DNA from 2 places in the Chryseobacterium sp. SG20098 genome. Region 2 is predicted to be linked to the other one. Evidence: riboswitches for the same ligand, from Rfam matches in the RefSeq annotation. Region 2 holds a riboswitch; the other holds the start of a gene.
The links. Region 2 has a riboswitch for thiamine pyrophosphate ahead of RHP76_RS13660 (TonB-dependent receptor). Riboswitches for the same ligand answer to the same signal wherever they lie in the genome.

Region 1 (7,414 bases), 2.5 Mb from region 2:
ATTCCATCTCCTTCCTTTGGTATCAGAATGGCAAAGTCAACATCAGGCTCATTCTTTATTTTGTAGTGCAAAGCTTCACACCAAAATGCAATTGCTCTGTTCAAATCCGCAACGCTCCAAACGATGGATAATATTTTTAATTTCATTTCAGTGTTGCTTTAAATAATAAAGAATTTAAGATCTTATAACTCTATTCTCAAAAAGAAATAATTACAAAACGGTATATTTTTCGTAAAATGGAGTGAATTTTGTTCTTACAATCGTTAAAGTAACTAAACCATTGCAAATCAAATAGGATACGATCATTGTATGAAAACACTTTTTAACCGTAACTGTAATCCAGTTATCATTTTCGATCAATGAATACATCTCTTTTTTTAAGTGCGTAATCACATGATCCTTTTTCTTTCCGTTTAATGAAAATAAGTCTTTCATAATCTTTAATCATTTTTAGTTTAACAAGTCTTTATGTTGGCTTATTTCATGGGGTTAGTTTTATTATTCCAAACATAGTGAAATAATAAAAATTACTTTATGACGCCAGTCATAAAAGAATACCAGCATTAGATAAAAAGTTTATTAACAAAGAATTTTCTACTCAAAAAGAAAAGTCCAAATCATCAGCAGAAGGTCTGAAATTAGAATGCATCGCAGCTGTAAAATAATCACAGAACACCTGATACACTTCAGAATTAATATCCGTAGCCCGGATTCCCAGCTGTGTATAAATAGTAAGAATCTGATGGGATAATCTTTGAACCAGCTCTACTCCATATTGGTGGATTTCGTTTTGATATCCTTCAGAAATATCTTTGTGATCACCTAGGATATTTTCTATTTCTCCGGCAATTTGCAATACTTTTTCCAAATGCTTTTCAACAGACTCTGTGAAACTTTTGAAATGGATCTCAGGACGAATATATTCTGCTTCTTCAATAAAATGAGAAGCCATTCCCAAATAGTTGACCAACAGTGTTAAGTCTGCAAAAATCCGAAAAGGAATAGTGTCGAGAATATCATTGGTGAAAAAAGTATCGTAAACAAAACTATAGTCTTCATTAACGAGCACATTTTCAACAGTGAATGAATAGGTGCCACTGGCCTCCATTCCCATAGATTTCCAGTTGGGAATAACCTCAGCGTGTTCTTTCGAAATAATAAATGATCGAATTATTCCATTGCCATGACCATCCATTAAAGGTTTTCCATTTTCTGTAATTTTGGCATTCAATGTAAAATGGGTAAGATGAGGTGCACCTGTTGCAAAATTCCATGAACCGTTGATCAGATAGTGGCTGTTGTCTATTTTTTCTGCAGTTCCTCCCACCATTCCGCTGCCACCAAAGCAGGTTTCAGAATGGGTGAACAGTAATTGAGCAATTTCAGGCTTGATATTTCTGGAAAAATAATTGGCTCCGGCACAAAGTGTCAGCATCCAGCCAAAGCTTCCATCGGTTTCTGCACAGCTAAATAAGGTGTTAAGTCCTTCTTCAAAACGATAGCCGAGTCCTCCATATTTTTTGGGAACCCATATTTTAAGCAGTTTTTCTTCATGAATATGCTGCATTACTTTATCAGAAATTACAGGGGCTCCATGAAGTTCCCGTCTAATCTCTTTAGTACTCAGCATTAGCTTTCGATTTAATAATTTTTTGCCACTCTATATATCCGGAAATGGCTACTAAAAATAAGAATGACGTCAAAACAGCATAGAGATACAATTCTTTATGAATCATTAAAGGGATAGAAATGATATTACTGACATTGAGCATCACCCAGTTTTCAATTTTCCGTCTCGCCATCAGCCACATTCCCGCCCAGGCAAAAGCACTCACCAGAGAATCCCAGATAGGAACATCCGAGTCTGTAAAATGGGTCAGAAAAGACCAGAATAAGATAAAAGTTCCCAGAACAATTCCTCCCGTAATCCATTTTTCTGTGGTGGTGGTAACAGAGATTTCCATTTCTGATTTCTGCTTTCCGAATTTCCAATATAACCATCCATAGATGCTCATGATCAGATAATAAAGATTTAAGGTAAATTCAGCGTACAGCTTGGAAGTAAGCATCACATACAGCGTAAGCAGAATCCCCGCAATTCCGAAAAGATAGTTGTTGACATTGTTTTTACGGGCCAGTAAAACCTGAATGACTGAAAATAAGACTCCGAACCATTCCGGTAAGGTAATTTGTTTTAAAATGTCCTGCATCATATTAATTATTAGAAATCAAATGATGAGATGATCAGTAAGCAATCCCTACACCGGCATTATCCGGATCAGGTGTGGAAATACATTCCTGGGTATCATCTCAGCCACTGTTTTGTAGCACCCCATTGTTCGGCAAAGGTGCAGCTTTTTGTTGAAAAAAGAAAGGACTTTGGTTTTTTATTTACAGGATATGATCACGATTATAAAGAGTCGATGAGGGAAATTATAATTTTATGGATAACTAAAAATTTATATTATGGACAATCAAGAAATATCAGTACTTAATGACTTACTTCACATTACCAACGACAGAAAGGAAGGCTTTGAAAAAGTTGAGGGAAAAGTATGGGAAATGTATCCGGATGTAAAAGATGAGTACGAACATATGATTTCGCAGTCGAAAATCATGAAAAATGAACTAATCAACCTCATCACAGAAAAGCAAGGCACTCCGGAGGACTCAACGTCCATGGCAGGAGCTGTTCACAGAACTTGGATTGACATTAAAAATTCTTTTACCATGGGAAATCTCATAGAATCTACATTAGAAAATGTGGTATTTGGCGAAAAAGCAGCTATTGAAGCTTATCAAAATGCCCTGGACACAGGTGAGCTCAGCCCAAAAAGTACTGAGATTGTGTCTGAACAGCTTCGTATCCTTAAAGATTCTTACAGACAATTCAAGAAAATTGAAGAATATAAAAAGAAAGAATAATCAAAAAACTCCTCTTAAAAAGAGGAGCTTACTATAATCAAGAACAAAATAATATTTAATCAATTCAAAATTATTAAATATTGTATGCTCATACTTATGATGCCGGTCATAAAAACTCAATATTATTTGACCGCATTTTTAGCTTTTTCCGATTCCTGCAAATGATGTTCAAGTGTCGGAAGGGTTTTAGCTGCGAAAGATTTTAATGAGACTTCTGTTCCTTCTGACGCCTCTTTTTTGAATGCTTCTACATCTTCCTTGTGGTCACTGACCATTAGATCTGTATATTTTTTGTCAAAGTCTTTACCTTTCTTAGCTTTCAGGTCATCATACATCTTCTGCTTTTCGGCATCCAGACTTGTGGGTAAGGTATACCCTATTCCTGAAGCCCAATTCTTGAGCTCGTCATTCGCTTTGGAATGATCGGTTACCATCATTGCTCCCAAAGATTTTACCACGGAGTTTTCAGCGTTTGTTGCGGCCAGTTTTCCCATCATTACTTCCATCAGTCCTCCTATGGCTGCAGCATCTGCAAACTTTTTGTCCTGATCACTGAGAGTACTTTTCTGATCTTTGATGTCTGACATTTTGGTGGAGTCGCTTACCGTCATCCCGGATTCTGCAGGGGCAGACATTGTGGTACTTTCCTCAGATTGGCTCGTGGTTGTCGGTTCGTTTTTTTTGCAGGCCGTTAAAGCAGCTAATGCAAAAATTGTTACTACAAGATTTTTCATAATAATAAATTTTAAGTGGTGATATTAATGAAGTCAAACAATGACTTTGTTTATAAATGCAACAATTTATCTGCCAAAAACCTATTACAACACTTCTAACCTAATCATAAAACATTATGAATAAATACCTTACAACTTATTAACCAACCGGAATGTAAGATTAATACGCTCCTTCATAGCGGTTAGAGACTTGGCAATACGATGTTCCCAGTTTTCCTGAAGGTCTCCTTTCATAATCAATAATGATCCGTGAGGAAGAGGCAGGCTGTATTTACTCTGATGATGGTCTTTTTTCCTGAAATCAAAATTTCTGGTCTGCCCCAGACTTACTGATGCAATCACCGGACGTTTCCCATATCTGCTTTCCTTATCCCGATGCCAGGCAACAGAATCGTTATGATCTCTGTAAAGGTTCAACAATACGGAATTGAACTGATAGCCAAATGTTTCTTCTATTCTTTGTTTTAAAGAAAACAGTTCCGGTGTCCAATGATGGGCATCCAGTTCATTGTCTGAAGGATAGGCATTTTTCTCATCTCCATACCAGGCGGTTAAGCGAGGTGTGAGAACCATCTTATCATACATTTTCTGGGTACGTTGTTTCCAGGGAGCTGTTTCAAGCAGATGAATTTTAAGGCGGTCAGCTTCTTCCTGATTCAGGAAATGTTCTCTGTATTCCAGAAGGTCTTTTGGAAATTCGTACAGATCTGCTGAGTCGAACAGGCTAAGTTGGGTCATTTTTAAACTTTATAAATGGTACAATACAGTTTTCTTTTACAGTATAAGAGTTTTGTTATTCAATTACAGTTCATTTTAAAAAAACTAAATTGATAAAAATTATATCCACAAATATACTACAACTGATACAAAATCAACCAAGATAAAAATGTTGCATTTTAAACCTTTCCGGATTTCAATAAAAAGGAGACCTGATTTTTTCAGGTCTCCTTTTTAAAGATTGTATTTACATGGCTTTGCTGTTAAGATTGGTATCAGCAACTTTTGTAAGCAGTTCATCACATTTTTTTTCTTCTTCCAATGTGCTTAAAAAGTTTTTAAGACACTCTTCTTCCTTCAATACTTTTGCGAATGCTGCCAGTGTTCCATAAGTAGCAATTTCATAATGTTCAACTTTTTGCGCTGCTGCAATAATGCCCGCATCTCTTACTGCTCCCGGTTCTGTCTCTTCCATAATGCTCTTTCCTTCATCCAGCAATCCCTGCATAGCATCACATTTTTTTGCCTGGGCTTTTTTTCCTAATGCTTTAAAACATTCTTCCAATCTTTCCACATGGCCTTCTGTTTCCGTGATGTGCTTATCAATGCCTTGTTTAAGCTTTTCACTGGTTGCATTTTTCATCATTGCCGGCAGCGCTTTCAGCAGTGCTTTTTCAGCCCAGTAAATATCTTTCAGCGCATCTTCAAAAAGATCTTCCAAACTTTTGGCTGCATTTTTTTTAGCCGGAGTTTTTGCTTTTGCTGTTGTTGCTTTTTTGGCTGGTGTTTTTTTGGTTGCCGTTTTAGTTTCCATATTATAATAATTTAGTGATTGATTGGTGGTAAATCTGCAACTATAAGACCATTTTTGTCCAAAATACTGAGATGTGGTATCTAAAATTACAAGAGCTTATATCGTAAGTTAAAATTAGAATAGCTGTTCGCAGAGAATAAAAGGCCTGAAAATTTGCCAATCATTACGGTGTTTGTTTTTTTACCCATATACTTACCGAACCCGAATTTACAGTAAACACCGCTTTCCCGTCTTTATCCGTATAAATTTCTTCATGACGGTTCTTTAAAAAATCGGTATAAACCGAATCCGCATGTTCTTTTCCCAATTCTATTTCTTTATAACCTTCTTCGCTATTAGACATGATTACAATGCAGCCCGCATGCTTTTCATCTCCTTTCCGTACAAAAGCTACACAGTTGGGATGATCAAAATAATCGGTCTGTTTACCATATGCAAAAAGCTTTCTCGCTTCAAGCAGACCGGGAAGTTCTTCAACCTTCGGCATGATGATATGCACTTCCTGCTCATCCTTTATATCGATATAATCTGCACCAAAAAGATCGGGATAAAATATGCAGGGATAAGCTTCATCGGTAAGAAGAATAATAGCATAAGCCAAGGATTTGAACCAGTCTTTCACCGCAGATTCAAGAGCCTGAAGCTGCTGTGTATCGTGGTTTTCAACAAAAGAAACTGAGAATACCGGTTTCTTCTCCAAGAAGCTTCCTTTTAAAATCCGGCTCATATCATAATCTTTACCATCCTGTGATGCTTTAAAGAAATTATAATGCAGCGGAGCATCAAAACAAGAGATAAGATCAGACATTTTATCGGAAAAATACTCAATTTTTTCTGCCTCGTCTTTCCAGAATTCGCCCAAAACAAAACATTCAGGATTTACTTCTGTTTTAATATAGGAGACCCAGTCTTTCAAAAAGTTGGAGGAGATATGTTTTAAGGCATCCAATCTGATTCCGTCTACTTTCGTTGTTTCCATATACCATCTGATCCAGTTTTTCATTTCCTCCACAACATAAGGATTACGGTACTCTATGTCAGCTCCCATCAGATAATCATAATTACCGAACTGATGACTTACGGCATCTGTCCACTCCTCACCATATTCATTATGGATTTTAAAAACACCCTTCATCTCCTCTCCTTCTCTGATCACATAATCAATACCGCTGAAACAGTGATGATCCCATATAAAGTTCGAATACACTCCTTTTCTTCCCGGAAAAGTAAATTTCGTATAGGCTGAAACCTCCATATTTTCAGAGATTCTTTCATTACGGTTTTCTTCATTCAGCTGATGCACCATAATCTTTTCTTCTTCATCTCCTCCCATCCTATGGTTTAAAACAATATCTGCATATACAGACATTCCCGCTTCATGCGCTTTCTCTATTGCCATTAAATATTCGGCTTTTGTCCCGTACCGGGTTGGTATACTGCCTTTCTGATCAAATTCTCCCAAATCATAAAGATCATATACATCATAGCCACGCCCTTCCATATTGAGACTGCATTTATTGGCAGGAGGAAACCAGACGGCAGTAAACCCCAAATCTCTTAAATATTCTGCTTTTTCAGCAAACTCATTCCATAGGTTCCCGGGATGGTACCAATGGAAAAACTGAATAATAACTCCATTCATATCCGTTAAGATTAACCGTTAACAATTAAACCTCCATTAGGATGAAGAACCTGTCCCGTTATCTGTGATGAAGCATCTGTGGCAAGAAATAGAAAACTTGCTGCCACTTCTTCGGTAGAAGCATTACGTTCTAGCGGCGGTTTATTCTGATCTTCATCTTCTTCCCCAAATGTTTTTTCCGTAAGCGGCGTGGCTACCGGTCCGGGTGCAACAGCATTCACCCGTATTCCTTTAGGTTTAGCCTGCAGTGCCAGTGAACGGGTGAACGAAACAATAGCGCCTTTGGTTGCTGAATAATCCAGTAATTCTTCATGTCCAAGATAGGCAGTAGCTGAAGTAGTATTGATAATAGAATCCCCTTGTTTTAAATAAGGAAATACAATCTTTGTCAGCAAGATCATTCCGATAATGTTGGAATCGAAAGTTTTGCGGATATCCTCTTCTTTAAGATTTTCTATACTTTCACAAGGAACCTGGGTTCCTGCATTATTAATCAGTATATCTATTCCTCCGAATTTAGAAACTACCTCATTAACAACAGATTTACAAAATTCACTATCATTAATATCACCTTCAAACGAA
Region 2 (7,414 bases):
TTTCCAGTGATTCGATCAAAGTATTATCTTCAGAAATGTTGATAGAAGCTTTTGCTTTCATTTCAGCAGTCCAGTCTGTAAAGGTAAATGCCTGGTCAGCAGGAAGTGTTCCGATGTGAACTTCAATGATTCTACCCTGGAATACGTTTTCTCCTCCAAACTGCTTCAACATCTGAGCCTGTGTAGCATGAACCACATCACGGAAATCCATGTGTTCTTTCATGTTTCCTTTGAAGGTTACTTTTACAGATTCCGGAATTGGCATTGATGCTTCACCTGTAGCCAAAGCAAGAGCCACAGTTCCTGAGTCTGCTCCGAAAGCTACTCCTTTGGACATTCTTGTGTGAGAGTCACCACCAATGATGATGGCCCACTCGTCAACAGTGATGTCATTAAGAACTTTGTGGATAACGTCAGTCATGGCGTGGTATTCACCTTTCGGGTCACGGGCTGTAATCAGTCCAAACTCGTTCATGAATTTCATCAGCTTAGGAATGTTAGCCTGAGCTTTTTTATCCCAAACCGAAGCGGTGTGACATCCCGACTGGTAAGCTCCGTCTACAGTAGGAGAGATTACAGTTGCGGCCATAGATTCAAGCTCCTGAGCAGTCATAAGCCCTGTGGTATCCTGTGAACCTACAATATTCACTTTGACACGAACGTCTGATCCGGCGTGCAGAACTTTTCCTGGGGTAGTTCCCACAGCATTTCTGTTGAAAATCTTTTCTACAGCAGTAAGTCCCTGTCCTTCATGAGAAATTTCTTTTGAAGGAGCAAAAACCGTCGGCGCTTCAATACCTAAAACCTGAGCAGCAAATGTCTGTAGTTTTTTACCAAATACGACCGCGTAAGATCCTCCTGCTCTGATGAATTCCATCTTTTGCGGAGTGAAAGATTTGGTAAGGTCGATCAGTTCCTGGTCGCCGTTATATAATTTCTTTTCTTTTGTATTGATTGTTAAAACAGTTCCTGTTGCTACTGAATATGCTTCTTCAAGAACAATGTCACCGTTTTCATTACGAACCGGGTTTCCGTTTTCGTCAACTTTCTTTACCCAGTTTTTAAGGTCAATACCGATACCTCCGGTAACGTCTACTGTGGTAAGGAAGATCGGAGAAATACCGTTTGTTCCTCCTACAATAGGAGCAATGTTAACGAATGGTACATATGGGCTGGCCTGTTTTCCTGTCCAAAGAGCCACGTTGTTTACTCCGGACATTCTGGATGATCCAACACCCATTGTTCCTTTTTCAGCGATCAGCATAACGCTTGCATCAGGATGCTTTGCCTGTAAAGCTTTGATTTCTTCCTGAGCTTCAGGAGTGATCATACATTTTCCATGAAGTTCACGGTCTGATCTTGAGTGAGCCTGATTACCCGGAGAAAGTAAATCTGTAGAAATATCTCCTTCACCAGCAATATAAGTAACTACTTTAATTTCTTCAGCAACTTCAGGAAGTTTAGTGAAGAATTCAGCTTTTGCGTAGCTTTCAAGGATTTCTTTTGCAATTTCGTTTCCGCTGTTGAATGCTTCTTTCAGACGGTTCGTATCTGCTTCATAAAGGAAAACCTGAGTTTTAAGAACGTTGGCAGCTTCTTTGGCAATAGCTGCATCATTACCTAAAGCAAGGTCCAGCAGCACCTCAATAGAAGGTCCGCCTTTCATATGAGATAATAATTCAAAGGCAAATGCCGGGGAAATTTCTTCTACTACGGATTCACCCAGAATAATTTCTTTTAAAAATTTTGCTTTTACTCCCGCTGCACTTGTTGTTCCGGGTAGTGTGTTATAAATGAAAAATTTAAGAGAGTCCGGTCGGTCAGCATTACCTGAATCTTTAATTTGTGCAATGATTTCGCTTAGTAATTCAGCACCATCAATTGGCTTTGGATGAAGCCCCTGGGTTTTTCTTTCTTCAATCTCTTTGATGTAATCCTTATAAATACTCATAATAGAAGGTCTTTCAAAATTAAAGGTAGGCCTGCTTTTTCTTTACCGGGGTGTATAAATACAATTAATGACATTTTGAGTTCTCGCATTTTGATGCAACATTAACCGAATAAAGTCAGCATAATCTACACTTTTTCAAAAGTTTTTTAAAATTATCAAACATTTCAAAATGTTCCCAAAATTACGAAATTTTACAATTTTATAAGAATGAAATTATTTAGATTCTTTATAAATATGAATTTTATAATATCTATTTTTGGTCGTATTTTTGTAATCAAATGGAGAATATGAAAAATATCCTGAATGTTTTATGTGTTTTTATTTCGATTTTCGTTTTCTCACAGACCCGATCTGTGAAGAAAATCCCTGCGAAGAAAGGACCGAAAACCACGGCTAAAAAAGCAGCTTCAGCCAGCAAACCTAATGCTGACCTGGTGGTGATCAACAAAGATCTTCCTGTTTTGATTCCTAAGAAAAAAGGAGATCAGTTCGGGTATGTCAATCAGAACGGGAAATTTATTATCCAGCCGGAATATCATATTGCCGTATTTTTTTATGAAGACTGCAACCTTCTGAATTCTCCTAATGAAAAAGTGAGAAAATTTGGAACAAAAGACTATGCTACGGTGGAGAAAAATATGATTTCTTACCGTATAGATAAGTCCGGGAAGAGAGTCTATCAGTTTAAAGATACCGATTTTGGAAAATGTAAATTTGAAGAATATAAACAACAGTTATTCCAGGCTTATATCCTTAATGGTTTTTACGGAATCATTGAAAAATCAAAATTTGTAAATGCCGCAGATTACAGACAATATCAGATCTATCCTCAATATCAGTATCTGTTCATTCTTGAAGGGGATGATGTAGCTAATCCAATGATTGTTGCTTCCAATAATGATAAATTTGGAATCATTGATGTTAACAATAAAGTTATTATTCCGTTTGAATATTCCAATATTAAAAGAAACTTCAGCTGGAAACTCGGTAAGATGTTTGAAGTGACAAAAGATGGTTCCAATTACTATTACATAGACACCAACAACAAAACTTACTAAATAATTATAGATGATGAATGATGAATGATGAATGATGAATGATGAATGATAAATGATGAATGATTCATTTGATAACTCCTATTTTTCATAGTGTTTTTTCCATTCTGTAACTATTTATTTACCACGTAATCTGATATTCAGAAGCCCACATCTCGTAACCCGATCGCAGTTCATATATTTTTTGTAATTTTGCGGCTGAAATAAAGGGGTGCTTTAACAGGCTGAGATTATACCCAATGAACCTGGAACAGGTAATGCTGTTTAGGGAATTGAAAATGTACCAATGAAACAGTATAACAATATACCAATTGCTAGACTGTTAAATTAATAAAATTGTTACATTATTGCTCAACCCCTTTTATTCATTAAATATTAAAGATTTATAGAATGAAAGGATTATTTTTTTTAGGGCTTAGTGTAGGCTCAGTAGCTTTTATACAGGCTCAGAATAAAGATTCCCTAAAGGTGAGGGAAATTGAAGCAGTCAACTTTACCAAAAGGCTTCCGGTAGCAAAGGAAATCATCAATGTACAGAAAGATCTGGACAGTAAGAATCTGGGACAGGATCTTCCTATTCTTTTGAAAAATCAAACTTCCATTATTTCGACGTCAGATGCCGGAAACGGAGTAGGATATACCGGTTTCAGAATCCGTGGTGTTTCAGGAAGTGCCATCAATGTTATGATGAACGGTGTTCCATACAACGACTCTGAAAGTCAGGGAACCTTTTTTGTCAACGTTCCGGATTTGACAAGTTCTGCCTCACAGATTGTCATTCAGAGAGGAGTAGGAACTTCCAATAACGGGGTTTCTGCCTTCGGAGCAAGTATTAACGTACTTTCTAAGGATCCTGAAGAGAAATTTTATTTTAAAACGGATGACAGCTACGGATCATTTAATACTTATAAATATTCAGCAGAAATTGGCTCAGGGAAATTCTGGAAAAACCGACTTTCTGTGATGGGAAGATATACTCATATTCATTCTGACGGATACATCGACAGAGCTTCATCCAACTTACATTCTTATAATTTCACTGCCTTATTTGAAGAAGGAAACACGAAATTACGTTTAATGGCTTTTGGTGGAAAAGAGAAAACGTATCAGGCATGGAACGGGATTGATCGTAAAACCTGGGAGACTGATCCCAAATTCAATATTTCAGGGGCCATTTATGATGCCAACTGGGAGAATATTGTAAGTTTCTATGATAATGAAACGGATAACTACAGACAGAACCATTATCAGTTGCTTTGGGAACAGAAATTCAACGACCGCTGGAATCTGGAAACCACGTTCCACTATACAAAAGGAAAGGGATATTATGAAAACTACAAGCAGGGAGATCCTTTTTCAAGATATAACCTTCCCAATATAACAGAAGGAGGAGAAACGATAAAAGCTTCAGACTTTATCAGAAAAAAATGGCTGAATAACGATTTCTACGGAATGGTTTCTACATTGTACGGAAAGTTTGAAAATTTAGATTTGAACTTTGGTGCTGTGGTCAATCAGTATTACGGAAGACACTATGGAAATGTAACAGGAGTATTTTTTCCTCAGATTGATGAAAGTGAATATTACAGAAATCGCTCTGTAAAGAATGAGGTGTCTGGTTTTGCAAAAGCTTTATTAAGATTGAATAATTTTGAATTCTTTGGTGATTTGCAGCTCAGAAAAATCAATTACAACACAAAGATTCTGACGGCTGGTGATGGTGAAGGAGCAGATTTAAGTAAAAACTGGCTGTTTTTTAATCCAAAAGCTGGAGTAAATTACAGAATTGACGGAGGTAAAATATTCCTTTCTTACGCCCACGCCCATCGTGAACCCAACAGAGACGATCTGATGGCTAATAATGATGTAAAAGCAGAAAAGCTTCACGATATTGAAGCCGGTTTTGAAAAACAGTTCGGAATCGTTTCTTTTACTGCGAATGTGTATTATATGTATTATGTGAACCAATTGGTTCTGAACGGAGAACTGAATAACGTAGGGGCATTTATCAGAACAAATTCAGGGAAGAGCTACAGAAGAGGTATTGAGGTTGGTGCTTTGGCAAAACTATCCAAACAATGGGAGGTTTCCGGTAACGTAACATTAAGCCAGAACAGAAATCAGGATTTTAATATTCAGAATGGTGATGTTCCTAAAAGCCTTGGAAATACTCAGATTTCATTTTCTCCAAATGTTATAGCCAATTTAGGCTTGAAATTCAATCCTACAAAAAATTTCCAGTTTGCTTTAATGAATCAGTATGTAGGAAAACAATATCTGGATAATACCGAAGATGCCAATCTGCAGCTTAAAGATTATTTCCTTACAGATTTCAATGCTCAGTACCAGTTTAAAATTGCCAATAATGAAATTGCATTGAAGTTATTGGTGAATAACCTGTTCAATAAGAAATATGTGAATAACGGATCTGTTTATGATGGGCAGCCTTATTATTTTTCTCAGGCAGGAACGAATTTTATGTTTGGAGTGAGCTGGAAAATTCAGTAATTGACAAATCGGCCTTTTTGCTTTTTAACAGTTTTGACCTTTTTAAGCTTAAAAAAAGCAGTTTGAATAACAGTATATCTGTTTTACTACAGAATAAGTAAAAGACTGTTTCGGCAGTCTTTTTTATATCCATTAAATATTACAAAAAGTCACGAAAAAGTTATAAATTTGCTGCCAAATGAATATTTCAGCATATATTTTAGAATACTTAAAACAATTTGGAACTGCCACAGTTCCAGGCTTTGGGGTGTTTTCACTGAAAAATTCTAAGGCAATTATTAATTCTGAAAACGGAAGCATTCTGCCTCCGGCCAGTCAGATTGAGTTTACAATAGATTACGAAGTACAGACTGAAGATCTTGCTGCTTTTATTGCAGAACAAAAACAAATGTCTCTGGAAGCTTCAAAAAGTGATCTTAAAATTCAGACTGATTTTTGGAAGAAAAAACTTCAGGCCGAACAGGTTCTTGAAATTCAAAACCTTGGAACAGTCTTCATTGAAGAAGGACACACTCATTTCAAGGGAAAAAGAATAGAATCCGGACGTCCGGACTTTTACGGATTGGAAGAAATCAGATTCTCAGATATCAATAACGGGGAAAAAGTGAATACCACAGTGAATCGCGAAAAGGATTTTAAATTCAAAAAAACAATTCTTTGGATTTTCCTTCTGGTTATTCCGGTTCTTGGGATTTTATACCTGGCGTTTAGCCAACAGGAACTTCTTTTTGGAAAAAAATCTTTCAATAATGTTTCTGTACAGACTTCCACCCATAGAATTGTAAAAGATACGGTGAAAGTAATGGTACATACCCCGGAAACATCCGTTTCAGATTCTTTGAAAAAAGATTCATTAGTAAAACCCGCCGGAAAAGTAAAACAATCTGCCCCGGCTGTCTCAAACAACACTAAGACTAGATGGCAAAAATAAAAAAAGCGTCAGAATCTCTGACTATTATGACCAATATCGTTCTTCCGAACGAAACCAATTCTCTAAGAAACCTTTTCGGTGGTGAACTTTTAGCAAAAATGGACCGTTGTGCGTCTATTTCTGCAGCAAGACACTGCGAAAGAAGAGTAGTTACAGCTTCTGTAAACCACGTATCTTTCAACCATCCGATTCCGGAAGGAGGAGTTGTGGTGCTTGAATCTAAAGTTTCCAGAGCATTTTCCACTTCCATGGAAGTGTATGTAGATGTATGGTTGGATGATCCTATCAATCAGAAAAAAGTTCATACGAATGCCGGGATTTATACTTTCGTTGCAGTAGATGAATTCAACCGTCCAATTCCTATTCCGGAAATGATTCCTGAAACAGAGGAAGAAAAAGAAAGATTTGCCGCAGCATTCCGTAGAAAAGAACTTTCATTGATCCTTTCCGGAAGAATGAAGCCTTTGGAGTCTGTAGAGCTTAAAAAACTATTCCAGGAACCGCAGGAGTCTAAGAAAGACAAGAAATAAAACACAAAAAACACAAATGACTGGCACAAATTTTCACAAATGGTTTGTGCTCAGTCAGATGAAAAAAAATAAGCAAAATGGATATTTCAGAAAATGATATATCAAAAAATAGTCTACGAAGCAGGGTTATGATGAGGTTAAAATGGAGGTTGGTTATAGACTTGACTTTTTGATTGAAAAAAAATTTGTGCTGGAAATAAAATCCATTGAATCATTACAAGATATTCATCTAGCGCAAATACTTACCTACCCTCGCCTCAGTAATTGCAAACTTGGGATGTTGATCAACTTCAATACACTTCAGTTTAAAAATGTAGTTAAGAGAGTAATTAGCGGTACTTTATAATTTGTGCTATTTGTGAAATAAATTAGTGTCATTTGTGTTTAAACTATGAAAATACTTCTTTTAGATAAAAACCATCCTCTCATCACTGAACAG

Region 1: it holds a riboswitch for thiamine pyrophosphate, as region 2 does, so the genes downstream of both, pnuC (nicotinamide riboside transporter PnuC) here and RHP76_RS13660 (TonB-dependent receptor) in region 2, are expected to answer to the same signal.

Annotation. Positions count from the first base shown of each region.
Region 1 covers NZ_CP134622.1:524,967-532,380, reverse strand. The annotation lists gene RHP76_RS02395 (VOC family protein) at 1-71, opposite strand, end outside; gene RHP76_RS02390 (hypothetical protein) at 211-435, opposite strand; gene RHP76_RS02385 (acyl-CoA dehydrogenase family protein) at 599-1,630, opposite strand; gene pnuC (nicotinamide riboside transporter PnuC) at 1,617-2,213, opposite strand; TPP riboswitch at 2,239-2,345, opposite strand; gene RHP76_RS02375 (PA2169 family four-helix-bundle protein) at 2,467-2,925, shown strand; gene RHP76_RS02370 (DUF4142 domain-containing protein) at 3,048-3,659, opposite strand; gene RHP76_RS02365 (alpha-ketoglutarate-dependent dioxygenase AlkB family protein) at 3,789-4,397, opposite strand; gene RHP76_RS02360 (YciE/YciF ferroxidase family protein) at 4,624-5,190, opposite strand; gene RHP76_RS02355 (alpha-amylase) at 5,354-6,832, opposite strand; gene RHP76_RS02350 (SDR family oxidoreductase) at 6,844-7,414, opposite strand, start outside.
Region 2 covers NZ_CP134622.1:2,982,781-2,990,194, reverse strand. The annotation lists gene RHP76_RS13670 (bifunctional aconitate hydratase 2/2-methylisocitrate dehydratase) at 1-1,951, opposite strand, end outside; gene RHP76_RS13665 (WG repeat-containing protein) at 2,239-3,009, shown strand; TPP riboswitch at 3,204-3,295, shown strand; gene RHP76_RS13660 (TonB-dependent receptor) at 3,397-5,514, shown strand; gene RHP76_RS13655 (hypothetical protein) at 5,693-6,445, shown strand; gene RHP76_RS13650 (acyl-CoA thioesterase) at 6,433-6,975, shown strand; gene RHP76_RS13645 (GxxExxY protein) at 7,118-7,321, shown strand; gene RHP76_RS13640 (2-hydroxyacid dehydrogenase) at 7,367-7,414, shown strand, end outside.